Regions from separate parts of the Pseudomonas sp. PA1(2017) genome, predicted to be linked through region 2. Evidence: riboswitches for the same ligand, from Rfam matches in the RefSeq annotation. Region 2 holds a riboswitch; each other region holds the start of a gene.
The links. Region 2 has a riboswitch for cobalamin ahead of cobO (cob(I)yrinic acid a,c-diamide adenosyltransferase). Riboswitches for the same ligand answer to the same signal wherever they lie in the genome.
Positions count from the first base shown of each region.

Region 1: another riboswitch for cobalamin. It lies ahead of BVH01_RS03985 (CbtB domain-containing protein); the one in region 2 lies ahead of cobO (cob(I)yrinic acid a,c-diamide adenosyltransferase).
Region 3: another riboswitch for cobalamin. It lies ahead of BVH01_RS11235 (ABC transporter substrate-binding protein); the one in region 2 lies ahead of cobO (cob(I)yrinic acid a,c-diamide adenosyltransferase).

Region 1 covers NZ_MSXU01000001.1:869,293-879,705, forward strand. The annotation lists gene BVH01_RS24820 (tetratricopeptide repeat protein) at 1-1,014, shown strand, start outside; gene BVH01_RS03945 (DUF3613 domain-containing protein) at 1,050-1,328, shown strand; gene BVH01_RS03950 (response regulator transcription factor) at 1,432-2,154, opposite strand; gene BVH01_RS03955 (prepilin peptidase) at 2,324-2,788, opposite strand; gene BVH01_RS03960 (PAS domain-containing protein) at 2,890-5,622, shown strand; gene BVH01_RS03965 (hypothetical protein) at 5,619-5,924, shown strand; gene cobM (precorrin-4 C(11)-methyltransferase) at 5,887-6,660, opposite strand; gene BVH01_RS03975 (cobalamin biosynthesis protein) at 6,788-7,195, opposite strand; gene BVH01_RS03980 (CbtA family protein) at 7,192-7,902, opposite strand; gene BVH01_RS03985 (CbtB domain-containing protein) at 7,913-8,098, opposite strand; cobalamin riboswitch at 8,193-8,395, opposite strand; cobalamin riboswitch at 8,466-8,648, shown strand; gene cobW (cobalamin biosynthesis protein CobW) at 8,744-9,793, shown strand; gene cobN (cobaltochelatase subunit CobN) at 9,806-10,413, shown strand, end outside.
Region 2 covers NZ_MSXU01000009.1:1,335,449-1,345,861, forward strand. The annotation lists gene cobD (threonine-phosphate decarboxylase CobD) at 1-300, opposite strand, end outside; gene cbiB (adenosylcobinamide-phosphate synthase CbiB) at 293-1,201, opposite strand; gene bluB (5,6-dimethylbenzimidazole synthase) at 1,214-1,864, opposite strand; gene BVH01_RS13070 (cobyrinate a,c-diamide synthase) at 1,861-3,186, opposite strand; gene cobO (cob(I)yrinic acid a,c-diamide adenosyltransferase) at 3,183-3,818, opposite strand; cobalamin riboswitch at 3,947-4,173, opposite strand; gene BVH01_RS13080 (C40 family peptidase) at 4,242-4,769, opposite strand; gene BVH01_RS13085 (C40 family peptidase) at 4,905-5,540, opposite strand; gene BVH01_RS13090 (NAD-dependent deacylase) at 5,595-6,374, opposite strand; gene BVH01_RS13095 (DNA-3-methyladenine glycosylase I) at 6,374-7,093, opposite strand; gene ttcA (tRNA 2-thiocytidine(32) synthetase TtcA) at 7,116-7,940, opposite strand; gene BVH01_RS13105 (DNA-J related domain-containing protein) at 8,083-8,661, shown strand; gene BVH01_RS13110 (SprT family zinc-dependent metalloprotease) at 8,961-9,455, shown strand; gene BVH01_RS13115 (chemotaxis protein CheV) at 9,458-10,345, opposite strand.
Region 3 covers NZ_MSXU01000009.1:890,388-900,800, forward strand. The annotation lists gene BVH01_RS11215 (MFS transporter) at 1-488, opposite strand, end outside; gene BVH01_RS11220 (pseudoazurin) at 530-958, opposite strand; gene BVH01_RS11225 (ABC transporter ATP-binding protein) at 973-1,740, opposite strand; gene BVH01_RS11230 (iron ABC transporter permease) at 1,737-2,771, opposite strand; gene BVH01_RS11235 (ABC transporter substrate-binding protein) at 2,768-3,775, opposite strand; cobalamin riboswitch at 3,943-4,139, opposite strand; gene BVH01_RS11240 (TonB-dependent siderophore receptor) at 4,299-6,425, shown strand; gene BVH01_RS11245 (type B 50S ribosomal protein L31) at 6,587-6,847, shown strand; gene ykgO (type B 50S ribosomal protein L36) at 6,844-6,999, shown strand; gene BVH01_RS11255 (gamma-butyrobetaine hydroxylase-like domain-containing protein) at 7,216-7,509, opposite strand; gene BVH01_RS11260 (HEAT repeat domain-containing protein) at 7,506-8,486, opposite strand; gene BVH01_RS11265 (ABC transporter ATP-binding protein) at 8,483-9,337, opposite strand; gene BVH01_RS11270 (ABC transporter permease) at 9,337-10,119, opposite strand; gene BVH01_RS11275 (ABC transporter substrate-binding protein) at 10,170-10,413, opposite strand, start outside.

The DNA of each region.
Region 1 (10,413 bases), on a different contig from region 2:
CAGGGCCTCGGCCAACTTGCCAGCGCCGCGGGGCGTTACCCCGAGGCGCTCGAGCACCTGCGCCTGGCGGCCAGCCTGGACCCGACCAGTGCGGCGATTCGCAACGACCTCGGTGTGGTGTACATGAACCTCGGGCGTCTGGACGAAGCCCGTTTCGAATTGCTGACCGCCCTGGAACTCAATGAGACCGAACAGCAGCCGGCGCTGAACCTGCTGACCCTGCTGATTTACCAGGGCATGCGCCCGCAGGCCGATGCCCTGGCCCAGCGCATGGGCTTCTCGGCCAGCCAACTGCGCGCCGCCGAAGAGCGTGCCCAGGCGATGCGTAGCAAGAACGCCAGCACACCGCCGCCGCCCGCGGCTCCGGCAGCCAAAGCGCCGGTGGTACGGGTGACTCCACAGCCGCCACCTGTGTCGGCCAGCGCTGCGCCGCTCGCCCCGGCTGCTGCGCCGCTGGTAAAAGCAGCGTCAGCCAGCAAACCCGAGCCGGCTGTCGTCGTGCAGCCAGCCGTTGCGACGGCGACACCTGCCGTTCCGGCGCCACGTCTGTCCAATTTCCGGCCGACCCCGGTGGTGCCGTTGTCGCTGGCCAGTAATGCAGAAAAGCCGGCAGCCACGCAAACAACCGTTCTGGCCAAGGCCGACCCGGCGCCGGGCGCCACCACGCCGCCAGCACGTCCGGTCGTTCGCCCTCCCGTTGCTCCGGCTGCAGCCACTCCCGTTGTCGCTCGCGCGCCAGCGCCGGTCGCCCGGCCCGCCCCTGCAGCTCCAGCGCCGCGACAGGTGGCCGCCGCGCCTAAACCTGCTGCTGCGCCAGTCGCTCCTGCGCCTGCCCCCGCTACAGCAGTGGTTGCCAGTGCACCCGTCACCGCGAGTGCTGCAGCGCCCGCCGCCACGGCAACACCGCCCGTGCGCGCCGGCATCGAGATGCGTGCAGGCCGCCTGATCGTGCCGGACGATGGCGGCTTCGTGCGCGTGGTACCGATCGAAGAAACGTCCGCCAGCGTCAACTGAACCGGCCTCGGGTCGGCTGCCAGGAGGAAAGCACCATGAAAGGATCGATCATCGGCTGTGCATTGCTGGCAGCCCTGCCAGCTTTCTGCCTGGCAGCGGACGAAGGGCAGGGGCGCCCCCTGGTGGGCGATGAGGTGCAAACCCAGACAGGCCACTGGTTGCGGCTGCAGCGTGAAGGGCAACTGGCATCGCCCAACCCGCAGGTTTCAACGCCCGCCGAGCGCGAGCTGGCACTGCAGCGGTGGCTGGAGAGCCACAAGCACCCAATCCCTGAATTCTTCGAGCAGGATGCCGGGGGGCAACTGGGCGAGTAGAACGCGCTGGCCGTAATCGACAGTGTCAAAGTTGTACGGCCAAGCAGTTTTAACAACTTCTTAACAAGCGAAGCGCTGGAAGTTGTACAGGTATTTACAAACTTTACCCGTGGGAAGGATAAGACAGGGCCAGCTGAGTCCGATTGTGAACTCGAGTCAGTCTCAATATCTGGGAAACATAAAGTTTGACGGTATTCTCCGTAATACCCAGTTCGCAGGATATTTGATAATTGGTCATTCCTTTGGCGATAAGTTGCGCGACGGCCAGTTGTCGACGTGACAGTTTGTCGAACGGTTCGGGAATGGTGTCGGCCGTTGCGCTCATCTGCGCGACGTTCTTGATCGGTATGGTCGGGATCAGCTCGCTGTGCATTTCATGCAGCGAAGCGGCGAGGTCCTGGATCTGTTGGCGAATCTGCTGTTCCTTGATTTTCTGCTCGACTCGCTCATGGAGGCGTTTCACCCCCGCCTGCAGCTCCTGCAGGTCCACCGGCTTCTGGTAATAGTCACTCACCCCGGCGCGCAAGGCGAGGATGACGTCTTGCTTGTCGGTGCTGCCGGTGAAAATGGCCGTTTCATACAGGCGCCCGGGGCGCGCCAGCCTGGCCAGCTCGCCCACCAGCTGCACGCCGGTCAGCCCTGGCATGTGCATATCGCTGAGAACGATGGCGATGCGCTCATCCTCCTGAAAGGCTTGTAGCGCATCGTAGGTGTTGTGGCACGAGGTCACGTCGTAACCCAGCTGGTCGAGAAACTCGGCGAGTTCCTCGACAATGATGGGTTCGTCATCGACGATCATTATTCGCAAGGTGTTAATGCGTTCCATGCGAGGCATCTGCCTATTGGGTAAAGGTACCAACTTGCAGCGTAGTCAGCGGCCAACTTAGTGTCAAAAGTGATCGGTTGTACAGGCTTCGCAAAAGTTGAGTTATCACTTTAGTGTTATAGGAGAACGTGTAGCCCTTGGTTATCCTCATTTGATTATTCGCTGCGCACTATAACCAGATACCTGTCAGTGCGAAGCCTGCAAATAGAAAGGGTGCGTAGGGCGCCTTCTGCGCGGTGGCCGCTCTGAGGAATACCCATTTCTCGGGAAGTGCCGCAGCGATGCCTGGCTTGGCGCGCAGCAGCATCAACCAGGCGACTTGCACCAGGGCCGCGCCGATCACGCTGAACAACACATGGCTGCTGTCGCTGGCGGCGCCCAGAGCGAGCAGCATCTTCACGTCGGCAGCGCCCATCTGGCGAGTCAGGTAACCGGGCAGCGACAGCAGACACGCTATGCCCATCGCCAGTGCGGCGCCCTGAACGGAGGCGCCGGTAAGGCTACTGCCAACGGCCAGCAGGTGGAGCAGGGCGGCGGCAAGGGCGCCCAGGGTCGGCAGGTTGCTGATCCGGCGGTACTGGGCATCTTGCCAGGCGCAGGCGGCCAGCCAGCCGAGCAGTAGGAAGTAGGACATGGCGACAACGGGTATCCAGGGAAAGAAGGGCTTGGCAGCCCGATTCATGTTGGCGGAGTTTCATCCGTCCGCGGCGCTAATCATGGTAGGTGGGCCGGACAATGCAAGTGTTCAAGGATTGGTTCAAACGCGGCGAAGACCCCCAGACGCCGCATGAGACAGGCATCGTCTCGCCGCCGCCTCCCGTATCGGCCAACAGCCCTTGTCTGAATCTGTCCATCGACGCACTGGGGCGCGTGTTCGAGGTTTCTGGCAGTCTGTCCGATCGCCTGCCGATCGCGATTTCCCAGGTAGTGCCGCTGGAGCAGTTGCTGCATGGGCAGAGCCGCTATCTGGTCACCGACCTGGCGGCCTTCGTGCAGCAGATGCTCGATCTGTCGTTCGTGACCCGTGATGGCGGCATCCTTCACACCCGTGGCTGGCTCAAGGCGGAAATACAGGGCTGGTCACTACAAGCCTTCGAAGTCGGTGATTTTCTGGCCAGGTTGCATGCCTGCGAACAGCGCCTGCAGGTGTTCTCGCAGATCAGCGCCGTGGCGCAGACCGTGCGCGGCACCGAGCGGGTGGAACTTGCGCGGCATATTCACGACTGGCTGGGTGCCATGGCCCAGGCCCTGCGTATGGCCTGTGTGGCCCTGGCGCTACCGGATACCCTGCGCGGCGGCTGGCAGGTCGTCGGCCATTACCGCGATGCCCTGACGCCGGTGTTCTGGGACGATGGCCAGCACCTGCCGCGGGAGTTGCAGCACTATGCCGGCGACCAGCCGGTGCAGTGGCTGCGCGGTGATGCCGGAGTCGCCGAATGGCACGCTGCGGATTCGGTGTGGCTGGTGCCGTACGCCGACCACCAGGGCATCCGCGCTTGGCTGCTGTGCTCGCCGTACGTCGCCCACCAGAGCATGCCCGAGCTCAATACCCGTGACTGGCTGGATCTGTTCGCCCATGTCGCCGCGCCGCTGCTGCAACGTCTCGATGAGCAGAATCGCAAGGTGCACGGCGAGCGAGTGGATATTCTGCAGAGCCTGCTGGGCACCGGCTGGTGGGAGTACGTACCGCGCAGCGGTGCCTTCCTGCTGGCGCCCTGCCTGACTCAGCGTTTCGGTTTCAGCGAGGATGAGGCGGTCACCCTGGCCGACTGGCTGGAGCTGCTCAACCCGGCCGATCGCGACGAATTCCGCATCCGCCTGGGCGACGCCGAACTGAGCGGCCGGGCATTCGAGCAGGTGGTGCGCCTGCGCGATGCCGACGATACGCTGTGCTGGTTTCGCATCCACACACGCATCCTCAATGCCAACGGCCAGCGGCGCATTGTCGGCGCCGTGCTGGACATCAACGACATGAAGCTCAAGGAGGTCGAGGCCGACGCCGCTACCACGCGCCTGAAGAGCCTGGTCGCCAGTGCGCCGGCGGTGATCTACGTGAACCGCTACGACGAAGGCGTTTTCGTGCCGGTGTTCTGCAGCGACAGTTGCAGCGCGCTGCTGGGCTGGACGCTGGATGACTTCGTGCAGCGCAGCGTGGCCGATTTCATCCACCCCGATGATCGCGACATCTACTTCGCTCACACCCGCACGCTGCTCAGCCAGGGCGTGGCCAGCTGCCGCTACCGGCTGATCGACCGTGATGGTCGCTACCACTGGCTGCAGGATGAGGCCAAGCTGCTTCGCGACGAGCGCGGCATCCCCATTGAAGCGGTCGGCCTGTGCCTGGACGTAACCGACGCTGCCCAGGCCGCCGAGCGGGTGCGCGAGAGCGAGGAGCGCTACCGTATCCTGGTCGAGGATTCGCCGGCGATCATCTGTCGCTATCGCCCCGACCTTACCCTGGTCTACGCCAATCGGCCGCTGGCCCAATATCTGGGCATTCGCCAGGAAAACCTGCCCGGTACCAGCCTGGCCACTTATCTTTCGGCCCAGGAACTGACCCAGTTTCGCGAGCGCCATCGCCAGCTGACCCCCAATGAGCCAGTTGGTACGGCGCTGGTGCGCATGGACCTGCCTGGCCGCGAGCACATCTGGTGGGTGCTGTCCGAGCGCGGGGTGTTCGACGAGCACGGAAAGCTGATCGAGGTGCAGGCCGTCGGTCGCGACGATACCGAGCTGCAGAAGGCCCGGCAGATGCTCAACCAGAGCGCCAAGATGGCGGTGCTCGGCGAAATGGCCACGGGGCTGGCTCACGAGATCAACCAGCCGCTCAACGTCATGCGCATTGCCCTCACCAACACTCTCAAGGGCGTGGAGAACGGCTCGGCCAACCCCGAGTACCTGAAGAACAAGCTCGGCCGTATCGAGCAGCAGATCACCCGCGCGGCGAAGATCATCAACCATATGCGCATCTTCGGGCGACGCTCCGAGGTCGAGGACGATCTGTTCAGCCCGGACGAAGCCATCGAAGGCGCCCTGACGCTGATCCGCGAAGGCGAACTGGTACGCGACATCGACCTGACCCTGCAGCTGTGCGGCACGCCCCAGGTGCGTGGGCATGCCGATCAGCTCGAACAGGTCATCATCAACCTGCTGGTCAACGCCAAGGACGCGTTGCTAAGCGCGCGGGACAAGCACCCGGAACTCGAGCCCAGTATCCTGCTGCGCAGTGAGTGCGAGGACGGCAAGGTGATCGTGCAGGTTCAGGACAACGCCGGCGGGATCGACCCGCTGCTGCTGGACCGGGTGTTCGACCCGTTCTTCACCACCAAACCGGTGGGCAAGGGCACTGGCCTCGGTCTGTCGGTCAGCTATGGGTTGGTCAATCAGATGGGTGGCAAGTTGAGCGTGAGCAATCAGCAGGGCGGGGCCTGTTTCCGTATCGAATTGCCAGAGGTTGCAGGCGGATGAGTGCCTGGCTCGACACCCTGTATCGCAGCTGCGAAGCGGTGCTGCATGGCGACCAGCAGGTGATCGCCCGGCTGCGCGAGTCCGGTTTCGACTGCGATGAGGGACACTGGAGTTTCCGCCTGCCGGCGCTGCATGTCTGGCTGTTCGGCGAACCCAGCGCTGTCGATTACTCGGCCTTTCTCAAGCAGCTGTACGCCAGCGATCTCAATGGACGCCTCGCCCGCTACAGCGCGCAGATGGTTATTGCCGACAACCGCGGCAAGGTCAGCGAGAGCCTGTATCGTCTGCAGCGCTTGTCCTGAACAGATGGCGGTGGCCTTCGTTGTAGAGCGCCGAATCGGCGAAGTCTTGCGCACCCAGCACCCGGCCGACGAGAATCAGCGCGGTGCGCCGGAAGCCCTTGGCGCTGACCTTGGCCTCGATATCCGCCAGGGTGCCGACCGCCCAATCCTGGTCCGGCCAGCTGGCGCGATGCACCACCGCGATCGGGCAACTGGCGCCGTAATGCGGCAGCAACTCGGCGACGATCTCTGGCAGGTGCTGCACGCCCAGGTGGATGGCCATGGTCGCGCCGTGGCGGGCGAGATCATGCAACTGCTCGCCCGCCGGCATCGGCGACTTGCTGGCGTAGCGGGTAAGGATCACCGTCTGCGACACCGCGGGCAGCGTCAGCTCGCTTTCCAGCAGCGCGGCGCAGGCGGCCGTGGCGGTCACGCCGGGGACGATCTCGAAGGGGATGCCCAGCGCACGCAGGTGACGAATCTGTTCGCCGATGGCGCCGTACAGCGACGGATCGCCCGAATGCACCCGCGCCACGTCTTCGCCACGTGCATGGGCCGCCTGTAGCAGGGCGATGATTTCATCGAGATGCAGCTCGGCGGTATTCACCACCTGGTGGGCGCGGTGGCCGGCCAGCACTGCTTCGGGCACCAGCGAGCCGGCGTAGAGGATTACCGGGCAGCTATGAATCAGGCGCTGGCCCTTGACGGTGATCAGCTCGGGGTCGCCGGGGCCGGCGCCGATGAAATAGACGGTCATGGGATTCCTGGGTATAGGGTGAAAGACGCTTTTCTCTTCCACCGTGGTGTTCGGCTTATGCGGTCGCCAGGTGGGGGATCGCCTTCCCGTGGATAGAGAAAGCGTGGACTACGCGTCCCGATCCACCCTACGGATCGTTGCGGGCAACGGCCAGTGTTGCGTTGGCGCTCTTGCGCTTGGTTATCCACAGACGAGCGGTTCGGTCACTCAGCTGTTCGGCCAGGGCCAGAGCGCTGGCTTCGGCAACGCTTGGCGTGCCGGTAGCCTGCAGCGCCTGCGCCGAGGTCTCGGTCAGGCGCCCATGGTAACCCGCCAGCACCTCGGCGGGCAGGAAGTGGATCGGCAGGTTCAGCTGGGCAGCCAGTTGCTGCAAGCCTGGCTCGTCAGCCTTGTGGTCGCTGCTGGCCAGGGCTGTCAGCTCGGCAGTGCTCGAGCCATGCTCAGCCAGCGTGTTGTCGAGCAGGCTCAGCAACTCTTCGAGCGAGCACTCGCGCCGGCAACCCAGGCCGGCGACGAGAGCAGGCCGCTCACTCACTGCTGCCGGCGCCCACGGCCGTGGAACCAAGCGGCAGCCAGGCCCAGCGCTGCCCAGAACGCAGCGTTGGTCAGCAGCGAGGCGAGAATGAACTGATGCTCCAGCGCCTCGGGCGCCAGGCTTTCATGCACGTCGGGCTGCGGCGCGCCGAGCAGGTGGGGCAAGGCGAGAATCGCCGCACCGAGAATGCGCAGCATCCAGTTGCCGCCGAACGCCAGCAGCGCCAGGCCCGCAGCGGTCGAAGCAGCCGCGCCGATCCACCAGTACTGGCGCAGCAACAGTTCCGCTGCGGCAGTGCCCGGCAGCTCTGGCGGCAAGCCGCTGGCGGGCGCCAGGACGAAGGTGGCGAATCCGGCCAGCCCCCAGAGCAGGCCCTGCGAGGTTTTTTCCGGGGCGCGCAGGGTGAACAGGCCGGCGAGCATCAGCGCGAAGCCGACGGCGACGACCAGATTGCTCAGGCCTGTGGATAACAGCCGCTGCCAGCCGTCTTCCGGCGCCCAGGCTTCGCCGTCGTGGCTGTGGCCGCTCGCGCCATGGTCGTGGGCAGCGGTGGCGTCATGGCTGTGCTCGATGGCGGCAGGCTCCGCGACCTCGAACGTTTCCGCCTGAAGGATCAGCGGGGTGACCCACAGGCTCTGCAGCAAGGTCAGCACGATGGCGGCGAGCAGGCCGGCGAAGCCGGCGGTCTGGGCGATACGCTTGATCATCAGCAATCCCTCAGTGGCACGGAAACGCGGCGCTGTGCCGGGTGTCGTGGGCGGCGTTGTGCAGGGCTTCGACGTGGGAGAAGCCGGCGAAGAAAATCAGCACGGCGCCCAGCACGCAGCTCCCGACAGCAAGCAGGATGCGCTGTGAGAGGGGCAATGTGGAAACGCTGGAGGTGGAAATGACGCTGCTGGACATGATCGTAGACCTCAGGGGTAAACGGCACAGCAGGACACGGCGAGACAGCCCGCACAGGCAGGCAGCGATCGGCGCGTGCCCGCCCACCGCGGGTTGCCAAACAGACGATCCAGGCCGGTCTCCGGGCTCGCGATGATCACCTTGCGGCGATGGGGATCGGCCTTCCCATGCATGCGCACAGTGGCCAAAACGATCCTGGCATTCGCTTACCGTTGCGGGGGCAGCGCCGGACTCGAACCGGCTTCCCGTTTCACCTCACGCACGTCGACGTGAGACACCTGAAACAACCGGGCAAGAACACCACGAAGCGGCAAGTGCGTCAATATGTTGCAGGTCTTCTGGCAATTGACCGTACGGCGGGCTCTGCGTAGCCTTGCGTTTTCGAGGTGCTGCTTGTCATCAAGCAGCTAAGAGGGAACACGGACCGCCGTGGCTGCCCCCGCAACTGTAAGCAGCGAGTGCGTCGCCAATCGCCACTGGGCAACCGGGAAGGCCGGCCGCGCGCCATGACCTGCCAGCCAGGAGACCTGCCTCGATAACGCTTTCGACAACCGGGCGGGGTGATCCGGTGATGCTCGGCATGGGTTTGCCCGCGCCTGCCATCCTATTGCCCGCTCGCCGTTTCTCCAGACGCCAGGGGCTTCCATGAAAACGCTCGCCAAACTTCCCGTCACCATCGTCACCGGTTTTCTCGGTGCCGGTAAGACCACCTTGCTGCGCCACATGCTGGAAAATGCCGAGGGCCGGCGCATCGCGGTGATCGTCAACGAATTCGGCGAGCTGGGTATCGACGGCGAAATCCTCAAGCAGTGCTCCATCGGCTGCACCGAGGAAGAGGCCAATGGCCGGGTGTTCGAACTGGCCAACGGCTGCCTGTGCTGCACCGTGCAGGAAGAGTTCTTTCCGGTGATGCGCGAGCTGGTGGAGCGTCGCGGCGACCTCGACCATATCCTCATCGAAACCAGCGGCCTGGCCCTGCCCAAGCCACTGGTGCAGGCCTTCAACTGGCCGGAAATCCGCAACGCCTGCACCGTCGATGCGGTGATCACCGTGGTCGACAGTCCGGCCGTCGCAGCTGGCACCTTCGCCGCCTTCCCGGATCAGGTCGATGCCCAACGCAAGCTCGACCCTAATCTCGACCATGAGTCGCCGCTGCACGAGCTGTTCGCCGACCAACTGGCCAGCGCCGACCTGGTGATCCTCAACAAGGCCGACCTGCTCGATGCCGACGCGTTGGCCGCCGTGCGCGCCGAAGTGGCCGAGGAGCTGCCGCCGGCGGTGAAGGTGGTCGAGGCTCATGGCGGCTCGCTGCCACTCAATGTGTTGCTGGGCCTGAACAGCGAGACCGAGCTGCATATCGAGGGCCGCCGCACTCACCACGACGATGAAGACGACGATCACGATCACGACGAATTCGACTCGTTCCACGTGGAACTACCGGAAGCGGACGAGGCGCGACTACTCGCTGCGCTGAAGGATGTGGTCGGCAAACACGGCATTCTGCGCGTGAAAGGCTTCGTTGCCGTGCCGAACAAACCCATGCGCCTGCTGCTGCAAGGCGTCGGCCAGCGGTTCGACAAATATTTCGACCGTGCATGGAAGCCTGACGAAGCACGGGTGACCCGCCTGATCGTGATCGGCCAGGCGCTGGATCACACCGCCATCGCCGCCGAGCTGAACGCGGCGCTGGCGTAACCGGCGCCCGTCATGCACCTGCTGCGTACCCAGCCCGGCCAGTCGCTGCCGGCCGACAGCATCGCCGACCTCGGCCAGACGCCCGCCGAGCTGGTGGTGCTGTGCACCGGTGATTCGCACCTGTCGCTGTTGGCCGAGGTTGCCCGGCACCTGCCCGAGGATTACCCCAGCCTGCGCTTGGCCAGCCCGGCGCAGCTGAGCAACAACGCCTCGGTGGATTTCTACGTCGAGCAGGTGCTCAGGCACGCCAAGGTCATCCTGATTTCCGTGCACGGCGGCGTCAGCTACTGGCGCTACGGCATTCAGCGCCTGGTGGAACTGGCGGGGCAGGGCAAGACGCTGATTCTGGTGCCTGGCGACGACAGCCCCGATCCCGAGCTGACCGGGTTGGGCAACGTGGCCGCCGAGGATGCCGAGCGGCTCTGGCAGTACCTGCGTCAGGGTGGTGTGGATAACGCGCGGCAGTTCTTCCAGTGCATCGCCGATCATTACCTGGGCCGTGACTACGGTTGGCAGCCGCCGCAGGCGCTGCCGCGGGTCGGCCTCTATCACCCGCGTATCGGCAACGCCTCGCTGCAGGACTGGCGCGGCGACTGGCAAGCGGACGCACCGGTTGCCGC
Region 2 (10,413 bases):
CGCGTGCTCGGCGTAGGCCGGCGAGACGATGCCGACCCGTGCCTCGCGGCGCAGCCGCGGCAGGCACTGGATCGCCGCCTGGGAGCCGGCCACTGGCAGCAGGTCGGCAGCGCCGTAATAGGCGCAGGCGGCGGCTTCCAGACCGTCGTCCTGCTCCGGCAGGCGGTTCCAGGCTTGCGCGGGAATTTCCGGAAGCGGCAGGCCGTATGGCGCCACGCCGGTCGAAAGGTCCAGCCAGTCGCCCAGCGCAATACCATAGCGAAGCGCCGCCTTGCGCAACCGCCCGCCGTGCTCAAGCAATGCACACCTCCACGATCAGCATCAGCAGCAACCAGAGCAGCACGCCGCCCCACACCAGGTTCATCGCCCGCTCGATATCCCGCGCCCGTGGCGGCGGGCCTTCGCCCAGCTCGGGGCGCTGGTGCAGCTCACCGTGATAGACCGCCGCGCCGCCGAGGCTGACGCCCAGCGCACCCGCTCCCGCTGCCATCACCGGCCCGGCGTTGGGGCTGTCCCATCGTGGTGCCTGGCGCTGCCAGCAACGCATCGCCAGGGCGCTGTGACCCAGTACGGCATAGGTCAGCGCCACCAGCCGGGCCGGCACGTAATTGAGCAGATCATCGATCTTCGCGGCGGCCCAGCCGAAGCGCTCGAAGCGCTCGTTGCGGTAGCCCCACATGGCGTCCAGGGTGTTGCTCAGGCGGTACAGCACCACACCCGGCGCCCCGGCGACGAGAAACCAGAACAGCGCGGCGAACACCGCATCGCTGCCGTTCTCCAGCACCGACTCGGTACCCGCACGGGCCACGCCAGTGGCGTCCAGGTCCTCGGTACGTCGGCTGACCATGTAGCCCACTCGCTGGCGCGCCACCGGCAGATCACCCAGGCGCAGCGCCTGGGCCACCGGCTGGGCATGCTGATCGAGGCTGCGCAGCCCCAGGGCGGCGTAGAGGACGACGATCTGCACCAGCCAGCCGATCCACGGCAGTTGCACCAGCAGCACGGTAAGCAGCGTCAACGGCAGCACCGCCAGGCACCAGGCGCTCACGCCATGGCTGCGCCAGCCACCACCGGATGGGTTGAAGCGCTGCTCCAGGCGGTTGGCCAGCTTGCCGAAACCCACCAGCGGGTGCCAGCGCTTCGGCTCGCCGAGGGCGGCATCCATAGCCACGCCCGCGACAGCGCTGAGGATCAGGCTCATGGACGGTTCTCGTTATTCATGCTGATCCCAACGATCCTCGAACAGCAGTTCGTGCAGCGGCCGCACTTGCGCCCAACCTTCCTGGGCCAGCATCGGCGCCGGGTAAAAGGCCTGCACCGGCCCCAGGCAGAGCACCGCGACCGGCTTGCTGCCCGGCGGCATGCCCAGCAGCTCGGCCAGGGCGACGGGGTCGAACAGCGACACCCAGCCCATGCCCAGGCCTTCGGCACGGGCCGCCAGCCATAGGTTCTGGATCGCGCAGGAAAGCGACGCCATGTCCATTTCCGGCAAGGTGCGCCGGCCGAACACGTGGGCCTCGCGGCCTTCCATCAAGGCCGCCACCAGCACTTCGGCGCAGTCGCGAACGCCCTCGACCTTCAGCCGCATGAATTCGTCGGAGCGCTCGCCCAGTGCCTCGGCGGTCAGCTGGCGCTCGCGCTCGACCAACTGATAGATGGCTTCACGCAGCGCCGGCCGGGTGATGCGGATGAAACGCCACGGCTGCATCAAGCCAACGCTGGGCGCCTGGTGCGCCGCTTCAAGCAGGCGGGCGAGCAACTCGGGCGCGACCTCGCCACCACTGAAATGGCGCATGTCACGGCGCTCGGCAATGGCGCGGTAGACCGCGGCGCGCTCCTCGGCGCTGAAGGCGTGCGCGGTCATGGACGAAACAACGCCGCAGCGGCTGGCGGATTGGAAGGCAGGTAGAAATGAATATAGGACGCGGTCAGGCGCTCGAGTCGGAACACCGCCTCGCTGACCGGCTTGTCGTTCGGGCAGTCCCCGCGGGCCAGCGGCTGCAGCGCAGAGTCCAGGCACGAGTGGTGATAACTGTGCCCGCGCAGCACGCCCTCGGGCAGTTCGACACTCTGCAGGGCCAGGGCAACCAGACGCTTCTGCATCTGCGCAGTGCCAGGCAGCAGACCGGCCAGCTCGGCGCGCTCGCCAGCGACATCGCTCAGCGACTCGAGCAGATACAGCATGCCGCCGCACTCGGCGAGCAGCGGCTTGCCGGCCTGCTGATGGGCCTTGATGGCGTCGATCATCGGCCGATTGGCGGCCAGCGCCTGCAGATGCAACTCCGGGTAGCCGCCCGGCAGGTAAAGGCTGTCCACGTCGGGCAGCGCCTCGTCGGTCAGCGGGCTGAAGAACGTCAGCGTCGCGCCCATCTGCTCGAGCAGGTCGAGATTGGCCTGGTAGATGAACGCGAAGGAAGCATCAAAAGCCACACCGATGCGTACGCCAGCGAGCAGCGGCGCTACCGATTCGGTCGAGGGCGCGGCGAAGGTCACCGGCGGCGGCAGCGTGATCGTCGCCGTCTGCTCCAGAGCATCGGCCGCGGTATCCAGGCGCGTATCGAGGTCGACGAGTTCGCCAGCCTGCACCAGGCCGAGGTGCCGGCTGGGCAGTTCGATGGCCGCACGGCGTGGCAACGAGCCATACCAGCGGATCGAAGCCGGCAGGCTGTCACGGATCAGGTCGTTATGGCGACCCGGATTGACGCGGTTGCCGAGCACGCCGGAGAACGGCAGGTCAGGCTGGTAGCTGGCCAGGCCGACGGCCAGGGCGCCGAAGGTCTGGGCCATGGCCGAGCCATCGATCACCCCGAGCACCGGCACACCGAAACGGCGCGCCAAGTCAGCTGCCGACGGCGAACCGTCGAACAAGCCCATTACCCCTTCGATCAGAATCAGATCGGCCTCGCCAGCGGCTTCCCAGAGCAGGCGGCGGCTCTCGGCTTCGCCGACCATCCACAGGTCCAGCTGATAGACCGGGTTGCCGCTGGCGCGGGAAAGAATCATCGGGTCGAGAAAGTCCGGCCCACACTTGAACACCCGTACCCGCTTGCCTCGTCGGGTGTGCAGGCGCGCCAGGGCAGCAGTGACGGTGGTCTTGCCCTGCCCCGAGGCGGGCGCGGCGATCACCAGGGCCGGGCACTGCCGTGGCGCCCCAGGCTCGGCGGAAAGCGCATCTGTCGTGCTCAAAATTCCACGCCCTTCTGCGCCTTCACACCGGCCTTGAAGGCATGCTTGACCAGAGTCATTTCGGTCACCGTATCGGCCGCTTCGAGCAGGGCTGGCGGTGCGCCACGACCGGTCACCACGACGTGCTGCAGCTCCGGGCGCGATTCGATATCGCGCAGCACCACGTCCACATCCAGGTAGCCGTGCTTGAGGGCGATGTTCAGTTCGTCCAGCACCACCAGGGCGATCTGCGGATCGTTCAGCAACTGCCTGGCAACATCCCAGGCCAAGCGTGCCTTCTCGACATCGCGCTGGCGATCCTGGGTATCCCAGGTGTAGCCCTCGCCCATCACGTGGTAGCTGACTTCATCGGGAAAGCGCCGGAAGAAGTGCTCTTCGCCGGTGGCCATGCCGCCCTTGATGAACTGCACGACGCCGACTTTCAGGCCATGGCCGAGCGCACGGGCAACCATACCGAAGGCCGAACTGCTCTTGCCCTTGCCGTTGCCGCTGTGCACCAGCAGCAAGCCGTATTCTTCCTGGGCCTGGGCGATCTTTTCGTCCATCAGCGCTTTCTTGCGCGCCATGCGGGCGTTATGGCGCGCGTCGCGCTCGGCCGATTCGCGGCTGGGGGATGGGGTCGATTCGCTCATGGGATCTCCTCGGCGCCAGCAAGCTCGCGCGGTTCGAGCACGTATCGGTGCCCGACGATAAAAACGATCACGCAGGAGCAGGCAGGGGCTGGCCCTAGGGCCGCGCACCGGCCGCGCCCACCGCGCAACCTAAGGAAAAAGCGACAGGCCGGTCTCCGGGCTCACGAGTGCCGCGTTCACAGAACACGACGAACCACGCCGCCTTCCCGCATCGAAGATACAGTGGCCAGAAGCATGGTTGGGCTCGTTTACCGTTGCGGGGGCAGCGTCGGCATTGCTCGCTTGGCGGCAGCGCACCGACTTCCCAGTTTCACCCCTGGCCGAGACCAGGGACACCTGAAGCAGGTCGCAAAGGGTAAGGACTGACGGCATAAGCGTCAATCGGAGAGTCAGCCATGTAGCGCTGCTCTGGGCGACGGCAGCTCAGGGATGGCTGGCAAGCTCCACCGGAAAAACGCGCTTGGCTTCGATATAGGTGCGCTGCCAGTAACTGTTGCCGAGGCTGTCCAGGCGGACGGTGCCGCCCGATGACGGCGCATGCACGAAGCGCCCCTCACCGACGTAAATGCCGGCATGGCTGACCTGCCTACCACCGCTGGTAGCGAAGAACACCAGGTCACCACTGCGCAGGGAATCGCGGCCGATGGTCGGCGCGCGCATGCTGATCAGCTCGCGGGTCGAGCGTGGCAGGCTGATGCCGGCGGCATCACGGTACACGTAGCCGATCAGGCCGCTGCAATCAAAACCGCTGTCCGGCGTGTTGCCGCCGTAGCGATAAGGGGTACCCACCAGACCGAGCGCACGAAACAGCACATCATCCGCGCCACCCTGATAGGCACCGGGAGCAGGCATGACGACGACAGGTTTCGGAGCAGGTACGGGCGCCCGGCTGGAACAAGCACTGAGCAGTGCCGCGAGCAAGAGGAAGGCGATGCGGATGGTGGCAGTCATGGACGGACGATCCTGGAGCCTGAATGCGCCCTACTCTGCCGCGTTCACAACTGCAGTGCAAGCTTTAGCTTTACGCTGCAGTCACTTGAAAACATTAAAATTGTTGCCCGACCGACTCGATCAGGCAACGATTTATCAGTGCTGGGAGGCCAGATGCTCGGTCGGCGCCAGCGCCAGAACGCGCTTGGCTTCGATGAACGTACGCTTCCAGTAGCCATCATCCAGGCTGTCGATGCGCACGCCACCGCTGCGGCTGCTGGAGGAATGGATGAACTGATCGTCACCCAGGTAGATGCCTGCATGGCTGACGCGGCCACGGCCGGCGGTGCTGAAGAACACCAGATCACCCGGCTCGAGCGCCTTGCGTTCGACCAACGGAGCATCGATGTTGATCATGTCGCGGGTCGAGCGCGGCAGTTCCATGCCCAGCTCCTCGCGGAACAGGTAACCGATGAAGCCACTGCAGTCGAACCCGGTCTTCACCGAGTTGCCACCGAAACGGTAGCGAGTGCCGATCAGGGAGATGCCCTTTTCCAGCACGCTGTCGGCCAACTGCGGCAGCTCATAGGGTGCGTGATCGGCGAATTCGGCAGCGGCGTCGTCTGCACCGGCATCGGCCTGATCGAGAGCGGGCGCTACTACGACTGGCCTGGCAGGCAAGGAAGCCTGGGCCGACGGCGCATCAATCTGGGATTGTGGAGCATGGTTAGCGCACGCGGCGAGAACCATTGTGAGTGCGAGAGGCACGAGGGGTGCGAAGCGTTGGCGCATGGGCACGACCGTGGCATGAAAATTGATCAGCCGCGACTATGCCCGCTAACGGGATCATTTGCAAATATTATGATCAGCAATGTGACTCAGTAGTTCCGGGAAAACATCTAAGGCCCGCTTTTCCAGCCTGAAGTCAACCAGTGCGCTGACGTCCGTGTGCGACAAATTGACCTCGACCGTGACCTTGCCCGAACGGCGCGCCTGTATCAGCGGCTCGGCTATATAAGGAAAGCTGGCGCTGGTTCCGACACTGATCACCAGGTCGAAGCCCTCCCGCATCTGCCCATATAGACGCTCTACGGCCAGTGGCGGCAGCCGCTCGCCGAACAACACTACGGGTGGCCGCAACACCCCTCCACAGGCCACGCACATAGGCGGCAGGGGTCGCTGCAGATGCTCGCCCAACCGCTCGTCGGTTTCCCGGCAAACCTGGCAATACAGGGGCGCCAATTCACCGTGAATCTCGATCAAGCGATCGTCGGGGCTGCCGGCCAGGCGATGATAGCCGTCGATGTTCTGGGTCAGCACCCAGCAATCCGGCTTGAGCGTCTGCAGCTCGGCTATCGCCCGGTGGGCGGCATTGGGCTGGGCGCCCAGGCAAGCGCTGCCAAGCTGCGCCAGATACTTCCAGCACAGCGCCGGATCGCGGCGCAGCATGTCGCCGGACATTGCCACCTCGATCGGCACACCGTCATCGGTATGGTCGTTGTAGAGGCCGCCGATGCCGCGGTAGGTCGGCAAGCCGGAATCGGCCGATATTCCCGCCCCGGTGATGATCAGGATGCGCCGGGCATCGATGAACGCTGACACCAGGCGCTGCAGTTGCGCCGCCATCAATGGTTGACCGTGTGCGCCAGCATCACTGAAAGCTGACACATCGGCCTGCCGCTTTCTGCATGCCACTGATTGAAGGCGGCCTGAACCGCCGCCCGGTCGCGCTGGCTATTGGGCGTCTTGTCGATGATCTTCTGGGCCTTGAGGGCGGCGACCATGTCATCGCTGGGGATGAAGGTATCCTTGCCGACCATGCGCAGGAAACGCGGCGCGGAAAGCCCGCCCAACTGGCTGCCTTGCTTGGCCAGCCAGTGCCAGAGACCGACGATATCGGTCACCGGCCAATCGGCGATCAACGCGCCAAAGGCGAAACCCGGCTTCGGCGTGCCGGCCTTCGCGGCAGCGGCAGGCCCGCTCAGCGCACCACACTCCACGTCGAGAATGAACTGCGCATTGCGCGGCACGCTCTTGAGCTTGCCCAGATGGCGAATCAACCGAGCATCCTGCATCAGACGCTCCAGGCGCTCGCCGCCCATCAGCACGACCTTTTCCGGATCGAAGCCGAAGAACACTTCCTCGAAGGCCGGCCACTTGGCATCGACCAGGCTGTGTTTGAGGCCAGCCCGGAATATGCGCAGGCTCATGATGGACAGGTAGCGATCATTACCCAGCGCCCGTAGCTTTTTGTCGGAGACGGGCTGCGGCAGGCGCGCCTCGAGTGCCTCGAGCGAGCCGAAACGGTTCACGCAGTATTCATGCAGCCATCGATAATCGTGCATCGCTTGGAGTCAGCCCTCGAAATTACAGGTTCATCACGTTCAGAAAGCGCGGCGTGGCCTGCTCGTCGATCTTCAGGCTGGTGAAATCGAACAGGTTGCGGTCAGCCAGTTGCGAAGGCACCACATTCTGCAGGGCGCGGAACATGATCTCGGTACGCCCCGGCGACTTTCGCTCCCACTCCTGCAGCATGTCCTTGACCACCTGGCGCTGCAGGTTTTCCTGGGAGCCGCACAGGTTGCACGGGATGATCGGAAATCCCTTGAGCGTGCTGTAGGCCTCGATATCGACCTCGCTGCAGTAGGCCAGCGGGCGAATCACCACGTTGCGGCCATCGTCGGCACGCAGCTTGGGCGGCATGGCCTTGAGCGTGCCGCCATAGAACATGTTGAGAAAGAAGGTTTCGAGGATATCGTCACGGTGGTGACCGAGGGCCATCTTGGTCGCGCCGATCTCGTCGGCAAAGGTGTACAGCGTGCCGCGGCGCAGGCGCGAGCACAGCGAGCAGGTGGTCTTGCCTTCCGGAATCTTTTCCTTGACCACCGAGTACGTGTCTTTCTCGACGATGTGATACGCCACACCGATGGACTCCAGGTAGGCCGGCAACACGTGTTCGGGGAAGCCGGGCTGCTTCTGGTCCATGTTCACTGCGACGATCTCGAAGTTGATCGGCGCGACCTTCTGCAGGTGCAGCAGGATGTCGAGCATGGTGTAGCTGTCCTTGCCACCGGACAGACAGACCATGACCTTGTCCCCCTCCTCGATCATGTTGAAGTCGGCGATGGCCTCGCCGGCCTGACGACGCAGGCGTTTTTGCAGCTTGTTCTGATTGACCGAGAGGGTGCCCATGGCGCGCAAGAATCCGCTATAAGTACTGAAGCCGCGCATTTTACCCAGAAAACGAGGCGCACCCCAGCTACAAAACGGCTAACCGTCGGCATGCCGACGAAACCGGCCAACAACACACCCTCTCATCGACCAAGGAAAGCCGATGAACCAGGAAACCTTACCCGGCAGCCGGCTGCTCGATTTGCTGGAGGCCGCGCCCGAAGGGCTCTCCGAGTACGAACTGATGCTGCGCCTGAGCCGCTGGCAGGGTCGTGACGAGCGCCTGCCGAGCGACACCCTGGAACTGTTTCGCAGCCACTTTCTGCTCTTCCATACGCTGTATCGGCTGCGCGACGAGCTACATGCCGCGGGCCGCGCGTCATTGCAGATAAGCCCGTTATGCATACGCTTGACGCCTTATCAGGCGGCAGAGAGCGCCTTGAGCGAACAGGAGCCACTGCGCGAGTACTACCTCGATCTCGCCCACTTGCGTGACACCGGCGCTGAGGATGTCGAGCAGATGCTCGGCGCCTTCTGGGTGCGCCTGCACGGCGCGGAAGATCGGCAGCAGGCCCTGGCGGCGCTGGAGTTCGACGAGCAGGCTGGCGAGCTTGACCTGGGCGTCATCCGTCAGCGCTACCGGCAGCTGGTCAGCCTTCATCACCCGGACCGAGGCGGCTGCACGCAGCGCCTGCAGCGCATCAACAGCGCCATGGAAACGCTGCAGCGCTACTACCGCTGAGAGCCTGTTCATAATCTTTCGGTCCAGGCTCGCCTATTTTTTGTAGCTAAGAGGCGCAAAAGGCCGTTCGCCAATCCACTGTAGGAGCGGGCCATGCGCGCGAAAAATCGCGGGCATGGACTGGGCGTCCCCGCCCGTTCCTACAGATACTGCGCCGATGACCGCTTCCGCCTTGTAGCTGCCGCTTCATGCGCATATAGATCTTGAACAGCCCCTGAGGCCACCGCTCGGCTCCTGGCCCTGCAGCGGGCGCTGATCTGCGGCATAATCGACGCCAGTTACCCGCCCTCGAAGCCGCCATGCCCGATCAGATCCACACCCGCGTCGAAGCCTGTTACCAGCAGGCGGAAGCCTTCTTCAAGCGGCGCTTCGTCCGCCCGCAGGTGAGCTTCAAGCTACGCGGGCAGAAAGCCGGCGTGGCGCATCTCACCGAAAACAAGCTGCGCTTCAACCCGCAGCTGTATCGCGAGAACCAGGAAGACTTCCTGCGCCAGACCGTCGCCCACGAAGTGGCCCACCTGATCGCCCACCAGCTGTTCGGCCTAAGCATCCAGCCCCACGGCGAGGAATGGCAGTTGATCATGCGCGGCGTCTACGAACTGCCGCCGCACCGCTGCCATACTTATGACGTGAAGCGCCGCCAGGTCAGCCGTTTCATCTACCGTTGCCAGTGCCCGCAAGGCGAGTTTCCGTTCTCCGCCCAGCGCCACGCGCTAGTGGCCAAGGGGCGCCGCTACTTCTGCCGACGCTGCAAGATCACCTTGCAGTTCACCGGCGAACAGCGCGTCGAGTAGCCTCAGCCCTGCAGACGCTGAAAGGCGCGCAGCAGTGCTTGACTGAGATCCACGCTGGAGAATTTGGTGAGCACGTCGTTGGCACCTACCGAGCGGGCCTTCTCGGTGTTCATGGTGCTATCCAGTGAGGTGTGCAGCAACACGTAGGTGTCGGCCAGTTGGCTGTCTTTACGGATTTGCTGAACCAGGGCATAGCCGTCCATTTCCGGCATCTCGATATCCGAGACCAGTACCTCGACGGGTCGCCCCTCCTCGCGCGCGCGCTTGAGCACTTCGAGGGCGCTGGCCGCGCTGCGCACGGCCTCGCAATCGAGGTCCAGCTTGCGCAAGGTCATCAGCGTCTGCTGAATCGCCACCTGAGAGTCGTCGACCACCAGCACACGCCGCCCTTGCAACAGCTGGCGCTCGACCGGGGTGAGCAACTCCACGTTGACGTCTTCCAGCGGTGCCGGGGCGATTTCATGCAGCACCTTCTCGATATCGAGAATCTGCACGATGACCCCATCGATCTGAGTCACGCCAGTGATGAACGCGCGCGTGCCGGCCCCCGAAGGTGGCGGACGCACGTCGCGGGTCGGGCACTGCACGATACGCTCGACGCTGTGCACGTGCAGGCCCTGCCGCGAGCGGCTCAGCTCGGTGACGATCAGGCAGCCTTCGCCGGTATCGCTGCCGCCGCGCTCGCCGATCGCCCGGGCCAGATCGATCACTGTGAGCGCCGAGCCACGCAGGGTCGCGACGCCACGCACATGAGGATGTCGGCTGGGCATCTTGGTCAGGGCGGGACAGGGAATGATCTCGTTGACCTTGAGCAGGTTGATGCCCAGCAGGCGGCCGTTATGCAACCGAAACAGCAGCAGCGACAGCGCGTCGCCGAGCACCATGTTCATACCCGTATATCCCCATCCATCAAAAACGAAAAAGTGGCCCGGCGGCATGGCGCCCGGCTCGTTGCTCT
Region 3 (10,413 bases), 450 kb from region 2:
ATGAACAGCAGGCCGGCCAACGGGCCAAGCAGCATGCCGGCGGTGCTCGCCATGTTGTGCAGGGCGAACGCCTGCTTGCGCAGCTGGGCGTCCTGGCATTCGTCCGCCAGGTAGGCCTGGGCGCAGGGCGTGAACAGTGCGCCGGCGAAGCCGCTCAGGCAGGCGGCCAGCAGCAGCACCGTGAGGCTCTCGGAAAACCCGAATACCGCAAAGCCAACGCAGCGCACCCCGCAGCCGATCAGAATGGCGCGGCGGTAGCCGATGCGATCTCCCAGCAGGCCGCCGAGCAGGAACAAACCCTGCTGGCTGAACACACGGATGCCGAGCACCAGACCCACGGCCCAGCCGGCCAGGCCGAGATTCTCGCTCAGATGCCCGGCCAGGTACGGCATCAACATGTAGAAGCCGAAGTTGAAGCTCAGCCCATTGAGGATCAGCACACGCGCCGCAGGCGAAAGTGACGTCAGGGTGGTGAGGACACGGCGCATCAGGGCACGACACTCATCGCAGGAAATGGCCCTCAGTATGCCTAATTCGCCCGCTCGACGATCTGCTCGAAACGCTGTTTGGCACGCGCAGGCAGGGATGCGGGAATCTGCACGTCGCTGAGCGGGGTTTCGCCGACCTGAATCAGCATCACCATGCCCATGGCCAGGTGCGGAATGCACTGGATGCCATAGAAGCCCGGCACGTCGAATTTCACTTCGACTTCTTCGTTGATCCTGCCCTTGAACGGTTCGGCGCCATCGGGCAAGAAACCTGGCAGGCTCGCGGCATTGTGGCTCGGCTGGGTGGCGATGAACTTCACCGTGTCACCTGGCGCGATGGCCAGGTAATCCGGCTCGTAGACCATGGCCCCGCTAGCGCCACGGTTGAGCATTTTCACTTCGTGCACCTCGGCCAGGGCCGCGGTGCAGAACAGGGTCGCCAGCAAGGCGATTGCGTAACGAATGGGCATGGGAACCGTCCGTGTCAGGCAGGATGAAAGCGCAGGACCCGGGCGCCGTCTTCCGGGTCGGTCAGGTAGCGAGCGCGCACGCCGAAGGTGTCGCGCAGGCGTTCGCTGGTCAGCACCTCATCGGGCTCGCCCAGTGCCACCAGCCGGCCACGTTCCATGACCCCGAGGCGGTCGCATTCCAGCGCCTGGTTGAGGTCATGCAGGGCGATCAGCGTGGTGACCGGCAGCGCCCGCACCAGGTTGAGAATCGACAGTTGGTGCTGGATGTCCAGATGGTTGGTCGGCTCGTCGAGCAGCAGGATTTGCGGCTGCTGGGCCAGCGCCCGGGCGATGTGTACGCGCTGGCGCTCGCCCCCGGACAGAGTGCTCCAGGCATGCTCGCGCATGTGGGCCATGTCCACGTCGGCCAGGGCCTGCATGACGATGCGCTCGTCACTGACGGACCAGGGCTGCAGCGCCGACAACCACGGCGTACGTCCCAGTTCGACGGCATCGCGCACCGTCACCGCATCACTGGTATCGGCCTGCTGCTCGACGAAAGCCAGTTGCCGGGCCACGTCGCGGCGGCTCAGGCTCGTCAATGGCTTGCCATGCAACTGCACCTGGCCACTGCCTGGCGCACGAATGCCGGAAAGCAGCTTGAGCAGGGTCGATTTGCCCGAACCGTTGGGCCCGATCAGCCCCAGGGTTTCGCCCTGGCGAATCTGCAGATCGACGCCGGCCACGATCGCCCGGCCCTTCACCGACCAGCCAAGGTCGCTGCATTGCAACACGGTGCTCATCGTACCCGCCTCCCGCGCACCAGAATCACCGCGAATGCCGGTGCACCGACCAGCGCGGTGACCACCCCAATGGGCAGCACCTGGCCCTTGATCGCCGTGCGCGACAGCACATCGGCGGCGATCAGGAACACCGCGCCGATCAGCGCCGAAACCGGCACCAGCCGGCCATGCCGCGCGCCCACCAGCAACCGCGCAGCGTGGGGAATCACCAGGCCGACGAAGCCGATGGAGCCGACGATCGACACCATCACCGCGGTAACCAGTGCGGTACAGGCGATCAAGGTGGCCTGCACACGACGCACCGGCACGCCCAGCGAAGCCGCCGACTCGGCACCAAAGGTGAAGGCATCCAGCGCTCGCGTGTGCCAGGCGACCAGCAAGACCCCGGCCAGGGCCATCGGTACAGCCAGCAGCACATCTTGCCAGTCGACTCCGCTCAGGTTGCCGAGCAGCCAGAACATGATGCCGCGAGCCTGCTCGGCGCTGGCCGACTTGGTGATCAGAAACGAGGTCAGTGCGTTGAATAACTGGGAGCCGGCAATACCGGCAAGAATGATCTGCGCACTGCCGCTGATCGCACCACCGCCCGCCGCCCGGGCCAGCAGCGCGACCAGGGCGAACGCGGCGACCGCGCCGAGAAAGGCGCCCATGGACAACGACAGCATGCCGGCGCCCAAGCCGAGCAAAGCCACGGAGACCGCGCCGGTGGAAGCGCCCGCAGAGATTCCCAATAGATAGGGGTCGGCCAGCGGGTTGCGCAGCAGCGCTTGCAGCACCACGCCGGACACCGCCAACCCGGCCCCGCAGCTGGCAGCGACCAGGGCGCGGGTCAGGCGGTAATTCCAGACGATGCCTTCATCGATCGGGTCGAGCACGAAGCCCGCCGCGAACAGTTTGTTGGCCAGCACCTGAAACACCACCGAGGGCGCAATGCGGGTTTCGCCCAGGGCGACTCCGGCGATCACCGCCACACCCAGGAGCAGCAGGCAGGCGATGGTCAGCAGGAACAGGCGAGAACTGCGTGCAATCATTGGAATTCGTCAACGGCCTTGGCGAGGGTTTCGATGCCTGTGATCATACGCAGCGAGGCCTGCATGCCATCGGCGTCGATGATCACGATACGCCCGTTCTTGACGGCATCCATGTGCTTGGCGACCGGGTCGTTGCGCAGGAATTCGAGCTTCTTTTCCACATCGTCGGCGGGAAAGCGACGACGGTCCATACGCGCCAGCACCAGCACCGTGGGGTTGGCCTTGGCCAGGGTTTCCCAGCCGACGCTCGGCCACTCCTCGCTGGACTCGACCACGTTGCGCAGCCCCAAGGACTTCATCATGTAGTCGGCCACGCCCTTCTGGCCGGCCACGTACGGGTCCAGATCCATGTCCGGGCTGGAGAACCAGAACAGCGCGGAAATGTCCTTGGCCTGGCGCTGCTCGGCACCGGCCACCGCCGCGGCCAGGCGCTTCTGCAGGTCGGCGACCAGGGCGTCGCCCTTGTCCTGCACGTCGAAGATCTGCGCCAACTGGTTGATGCTCTTGTACAGGCTGTCGATCTGGAACGGCTGCAGGCGGGTACCGTCGGCGCCGACCAGGTTGTCCTTGCCTTCGCAGTCGGTCGGCATGATGTAGGTGGGGATGTTCAGGTCGTGAAACTGCTTGCGCGTACCCACCACGCCCTGCTCGCCCACCATCCACTCGAACTGCACCGCCACCAGGCCCGGGCGCTTGTTGATCACCGATTCGAAGCTTGGGTCGTTGTCGGCCAGGCGCGGCACCTTGGCATTCTGCGCCTCGAACTCGGGCAGCACGTGGCTGAACCACAGCGAGGTACCGGCCAGGCGTTCGCCCAGGCCCAGGGAATAAAGGATTTCGGTACCCGCCTGGCCGATGGTCACGGCGTTGCCGGGGCTTTTCGCGAACGTCAGCGACTGGCCGCAGTTTTCCAGGGTGAGCGGGTATTGGGTCGGGCCGGCGGCATGAGCCATGGAGGACAGCGTCAGAGCAGCGCCGATGACGGCGAGGCGTGATACGAACATGCGGGTGATCTCCTAATCAACAAATACGCATAACGGCAGTGCGTAGGCTGGAGAACACATCACGCTGCGCGGCCATGGCCGCACCTGTCCCTTGCGGGAAGTGATCACGGATGCCCCCTCCCGGACACCCCGCCGGCGGTTCGATTACTGGCGCCTGCCCGCCAGAAGCGGATCAGACCCATGCCGGCAGGTCTCCTGACTGGTACGTCGATGCAACGCGGCGGCCTTCCCGGAAGCGATTCCAGTGACACGAATGCAGCGCTGCTCGGTACCTACAGTTGCGGGGGCAGTTCCGTTTGGCCACCAGAAGCGGCGACGGATTCCCTATTAATTCCTCGCGGAAACCGGCGGCGGCATCTTAAACGATTAAGTGATGCGCCTGCAGTGCTTTGCCACAGTTTGTTCAGGCCATGGCGAGCACGCTCGGGCCTGAACTTGCTGGCGCACTCAAATATCTTGCCAATACAATTGTTACGTTATAACAATTCACAAGGCACGTCCATCATATTAGGATCCTCTCACAATGCGGTTCACCGACATATCCTGCCGCCCCACGCACTATGTTTTCACCGGTTTCATCGCCCTGCTGGCTCCCATGGCCGACGCACAGACACGCCGCACGGAACCGTTGGAGCTGGAACGGACCGAAATCCTCGGCACACGGGAACAAGCTTATCGATCGACCATCGCGCCCACGGCTAACAAGAGCGACACGTCAGTCAAGGAAACACCTTTTTCGATCCAGACGGTAACCCGCGAGCTGATCGAGGATCGTGGCGTCACCACCTTCGGCGAAGCCATCCGTACTGTGCCCGGCGTTACCAATCAGGTGGGCTGGGGTGGCATGAATGATCGTTTTCGACTGCGCGGCTTCGCCACTGAAAGCAACTTGAAGAACGGCATCCGTCGCAGTAGCTTCGCCGCCCTCGACGAGCTGGCCAATATCGAGCAGATAGAAGTACTCAAAGGTCCAGCCTCCGCGCTGTATGGCCGCTTCGAACCCGGCGGCGTCGTCAATCTGGTCACCCGCAAGCCCCAGGCCGAGCAGCGCACTCGAATCGATGTGAGTGCCGGGCGGTATGACTTCTATCGCAGCACCCTGGACAGCACCGGCGCGCTCACTGACGACCTCGACTATCGCCTGACCAGCGCCTGGCAGGACAACGGCAGCTTCCGCGATTTTGTCGACAACTCGAGCCAGTTCATTTCACCTGTGCTCGGTTGGAAACTGGCGCCGCTGACCACCCTGACCATCGAGTTCGAGTACGCCCGCAAGGTTGCCGACATGGATCGTGGCTTCGGCAACAACCCGCTCTACCTGCAGGCGCCGCGCTCACGCAATTTCGCAGAACCCGATACGCGGGTCAGTGCCATCAGCAAACTCGCCTCGGTCACTCTGGATCATGCACTGGATGACGACTGGGACCTGCACGCCGCCTTGCAGGCATCTGATGCCCGGCAGTCGAGCCACTGGTATGCCTATGGTTTCCTCAACGGTGGTATCGGTGGTACGCCGAGCGCCCCTACCGTCAGCCGTCGACCGCAGTGGAATCAGGACCGACAGATCGACGCGACCGCCCTGGCCGAGATCAGTCGCCGCCTGACGACCGGCTCAATAGGCCATCGCGTCCTGCTGGGCGCCGAGTACAGCCGAGACTGGTGGGACTACGATGCCGCTGCAGGTGCCAGCTCCTCCATCGACTTCAATGCCCCGATCTACGGTAGCCCGCCTGGGCCACTAAGCCCGGCAGGTTCGGGCCGCTTCATCAATGACTCCTGGGCCCTCTATGCCCAGGATGAACTGAGCTTCGGCGCCGAAGAGCGCTGGCGCCTGCTACTGGGTGGGCGTTTCGACCAAATGAGAGCCTCCACCTTCGATCAATGGTACGGCTTAGACGAGGCATCGCAGAAAAGCTTCAACGCGTTCTCGCCGCGCGTGGGCCTGACCTGGACGCCGGTCGATGCAGTTTCCCTCTATGCCAGCTGGTCGCGGTCGATGCGTACCGAGCTGAACAACGGCATTCTGCGCGATGGCCAGGTACCCAAACCGGTGTCGGGCGAACAGTTCGAGATCGGCAGCAAACTCAGCCTGCTGGAGGGTCGCTTCGCGCCGACGCTGGCCATTTTTGACATCCGCCGCCGCGATGGCCTCGTCTCGGACCCCAATGACCCGACCTTCACCTACAGCATTCAGGTTGGCGAGCAACGCAGCAAGGGTTGGGAAATCGACCTGCCCTTCATGATCACTCCGCGCTGGCGCCTGCTGGCGAGCTACACACGCCTCGACACGACCATCAGCAAGGACACCGACAGCGGCATGCAAGGTAATCGTCTGGCCAATGCACCGCGTAGCAATGCCAGCCTGTGGAGCACCTATGACCTGGCGACCCTTCCCGGCCTGAGCATCGGCATAGGCGCCAACCGGGTGGGTGAACGCGAGGCCAACAACGCCAACAGTTTCAGCCTGCCCGCTTACACGCGGTGGGACGCCAACCTCACGTACCGTTTCGGCCAGGCCCAACGCTACCGCACCCAACTCAACGTTCAGAACCTGTTCGACAAGCGCTACTACGACTCCGGCGGCAGCTTCGTACCCACGTACCCCGGCGCACCGCGCATGGCGATAGTGAGTATGGGCGTGACGTTCTGAGCAGCGGCTGACTCCGGTAGGCGCACCGCTCCTACCGAACAGATCTCACTGATTATGCAGCGTTACAGACGGCTCAAGAATTTCAAAGACAGGCTTGTAATGAGAATCAAAATCGATAAAATCAATTTAGATACATTATAACCTACCAATACGGAGTTCCCATGAAACCTGGTATCCACCCTGACTACCGCCTCGTGCTGTTCCACGACGTGGCCGCTGACGCCTACTGGCTGATCGGCTCGACGGTCGACACCGACAAGACTCGCCAGCACAGCGATGGCAACACCTATCCCTACGTCACCCTGGACGTGTCCAGCGCCTCGCATCCCATCTATACCGGCCAGCAGCGCCAGGTCACCAGCGAAGGCCGTGTGGCTGGCTTCAACAAGCGCTTTGCAGGCTTCGCAGGAGCCAAGGCATGAAAGTAGTCGCCTCGCTTAAACAGGCCAAGTTGCGTCATCGCGACTGCCAGATCGTCAAACGTCGCGGCCGCATCTACGTGATCTGCAAGACCGAACCGCGCTTCAAGTGCGTGCAGGGCCGGCCCAAGCCACAACGCAAGAACAAGGGATAAGTGGCTGCATCGCCATCGCGGCGCAATTGCAGCCATCTTTCCAAGGCCGCGTCGCGACAACCACTCGCCGCAGGGCACGGCTACAGTATCGAGGCGTGTGCAAAATCGACGTTTCGACACGATGCCAGTAGGAGCATCGCCCTCGGCGCGAAGCGATTTTCGGTCATCCCGCAGATGGCACCGCGACGACCAGGCCATGCGACAAGCATGGCCAACTCAACCTGCCACCTCCCCCAGCTCACGCAAATAACGCCAGGGATAGATGCCGCGGTCGTGACCATCGTCGAACACCAGTTGCACACCATAGCCCTGGGCATGGATCGCCGTGATGCGTATGCCATCCGGCACCACATCGATACGCTGCGCCAACCAGGCCGCCCGGCATTTCGAGCATGGGCACGCAGCACGCAGGCGGCCATGGCCGAGCACCTGAACCTGCCCTGCTCCCCAATCGACGCTTAGCGTCCCCTGCGCGGCGCTGTTGCGTACTGCGACGGGCGCCTGGTTCATGGGGTGAGCGAACGCAACTGGCCGATGGCGATCCGCACGGCCTTGCGCACTTCCGGGTCGGCATCGTTCTCGGCGGCTTGCAGGGCTGACAGCGCGGCGCCATCGCCCAGCTCGCCCAGTGCCAGCGCCGATTCCTTGCGCAGGTTGCTGATGGCGTGCCCGAGCAATTCCACAAGCCCGTCATGCGCCGCTGCGAAGCGCAAGCGACCGAGCGAGCGCACCGCGCGCAGGCGCACCTGCCAGTAGCTGTCGCTCAGCGCCTCCAGCAGCGCGGGGCCGGCCGCCGCCTGGCCGACCTTACCCAGCGTGGTGGCTGCTTCTTCGCGCACCTGCCATTCACGATCCTTGAGCGCCGCCTTTAGGGCCGGCAGCACGCTGTCGTCGCTGGCCAGGCCCAAAGCGCCGGTTGCCGCACGGCGTACTTCGGTATCGCTATCGTCACTGGCCAGGCGCGCCAACAAGGGCAAGGCATCGCTTTGCTTGAGCCAGCCAAGAATGCCCACCGCCTCGCGACGCACGAAGGCATCGCTATCCTGCAGCGCCGCAACAGCGGTGGGTACGCTGTCGATCAGGCGCAACTCACGCAAGGCACGCAACGCGCTGGCGCGTACGAAGGCGTCGGCATGAACGGCCCAGGGCAATACCACACGGCCCGCCTCGGCGCTCTTCAGTTCGCTGAGGCTCTGCGCCGCCGCGCCGCGTACCCGGGCGTCGGCATCGGTCAGCGCCGCACAGAGCGCGTCGACCACCTCGGGCTCCTCCCAGGCTTCCAGCAGCCGCGCCGCTTCGGCCCGCACATCGGCAGAGCTGTCCCGGGTCAGCGCCTGGGTCAACCAGGGCAACGCCTCTGGTTCTTCCAGGTCGGCCAGTTCGATCAGAGCGATGCACCGCACCCCGGCGTCGCCATCCTGCAGGCGCGGCAGCAGGTCGAGAATGTCGGGGTTGTCGGTGCTTATATCGTTGTTCGGGTTGGTCATAGCGCTACTCGCAATGGCGGGTGTTCGGTAGGCAGGCCGAGCGGCGTCAGGCGCGGCAGCTCGCGGCCTTCTTCATGGCGCAGCAGTTCCAGGCAGTGGCGCTTGAGCTGCACGAAGTCGGGACTGGTCAACAGGCCGGCGTGGCGTGGGCGACGGAAGTCCAGGCGCAAGTCTTCGATAAAGCGGCCCGGTCGCGGGCTCATCACCAGAATGCGATCGGCCAGGAACAGGGCTTCGTCGATGTCATGGGTGACGAACACCACCGTGGTGCGAACCCGGCCCCAGATATCCAACAACAACTCCTGCATCTTGCTGCGCGTCTGGGCGTCCAGGGCACCGAAGGGCTCGTCCATCAACAGCAGGCGTGGCCGGTTGATTAGCACCCGGGCGATCTCGGCGCGCTGCTGCATGCCGCCGGAGAGCTGATTGGGCCAGCGCGAGGCGAAATCCTGCAGGCCAACCAGGCCAAGGAATTCCCGCGCCCGCTGGCGCCGTTCCACTTTGCCGATGCCCTGCATCTTCAGGCCGAAGGCAACGTTGTCGAGCACGCTGCGCCAGGGCAACAGGGTGTGGTGCTGGAACACCATACCGCGCTGCGGCGACGGGCCACCCACCGCCTGGCCATCGACCCGCAAGGTGCCAGCGCTGGGCGTCAGGTGCCCGGCCAGGGCGCCAAGCAAGGTTGATTTGCCACAACCGGACGGGCCGAGGATGCACACGAACTCGCCCGCGGCGATGGAGAAATCCAGCGCCTGCACGGCTTCGAATGCCTGGGCGCCTTCGCCGAGGCGGATGGTCAGTTTTTCGATGTCGATCCGTCCGGCCGACAGCGCCGTTTCATGGATGCTCATCAGTGACGCCCTCCCGCGCGGTACCAGGGCGTCAGCAGACTGCCGAGGCGCTTGACCAACAGGCTGCTGCCCATGCCGAGCAGGCCGATCAGCAGCATGCCGACGATGATGTCCGGGTAGTTCTGGATGGTGTAGGACTCCCAGGTGTAATAGCCGATACCGAACTGCCCGGAGATCATTTCCGCAGTGACCAGGCAGAACCACGAAGTACCCATGCCGATCGCCAGGCCGGTGACGATGCTCGGCGCAGCGCCCGGCAGGATCACCTCACGGAGGACCGCCAGGCGCCCTGCCCCGAGGCTGCGCGCCGAGGCGACCAGGCGGGCATCGACGCCTTCCACGCCATGGATGGTGTTGAGCAGCACCGGGAACAGCGCGCCGGTGAAGGTGATGAAGATCATCGACAATTCAGAGGAAGGAAACATCAGGATCGCCAGAGGAATCCAGGCCACCGCGGGAATCGGCCGCAGCACTTCAAGCGGCGGTAGCAGGCTGTCTTCGGCCCAGCGAGAACGGCCAATGGCGATGCCCAAAGCGACGCCCAGCACGGCGGCGATCAGGTAACCGGAAAACACCCGGCCCAGGCTGGCGCCAACGTGATCCCAGAGCCTGCTGGACTCGACCAGCGCGACAGCAGCGTCTACCACCGAGCGTGGTGTGGGCACATAGGTAAAGGTCAGCAAACCGAAATCCAGGCGCGATTGCGTCGCCACCTGCCAGAAAAGCAGGCACAGGGCGAGCGAAGCCAGACGCAAGGGCCAGCGGTGTAGAGAAGTCATCATCAGGCTCCAGTGAAATGCTGCGCCACATGGTGCATGGCGCAGCAGGCCGATCAGCGGGCGGCTATCTGGCGCTGGTTGGCGCTGCCGAAGTCCAGCGCTTCACCGCCGTGAGCCTTGGCATAGGCCTGGGCCTGATCCTTGAGCAGGAAGGCGCTGAGTTCACCTTTGCCGTTACGCACGAACCAGGCCTGGTTGGCCAGCAGCTTGATGCCGCTATCAGCGGCCTGGGCGTAGATGGCGCGGATGTCCTTGCCCTCTTCCTCAAGTTGCGCCAGGGCTTTGAAGGCAGCCTCC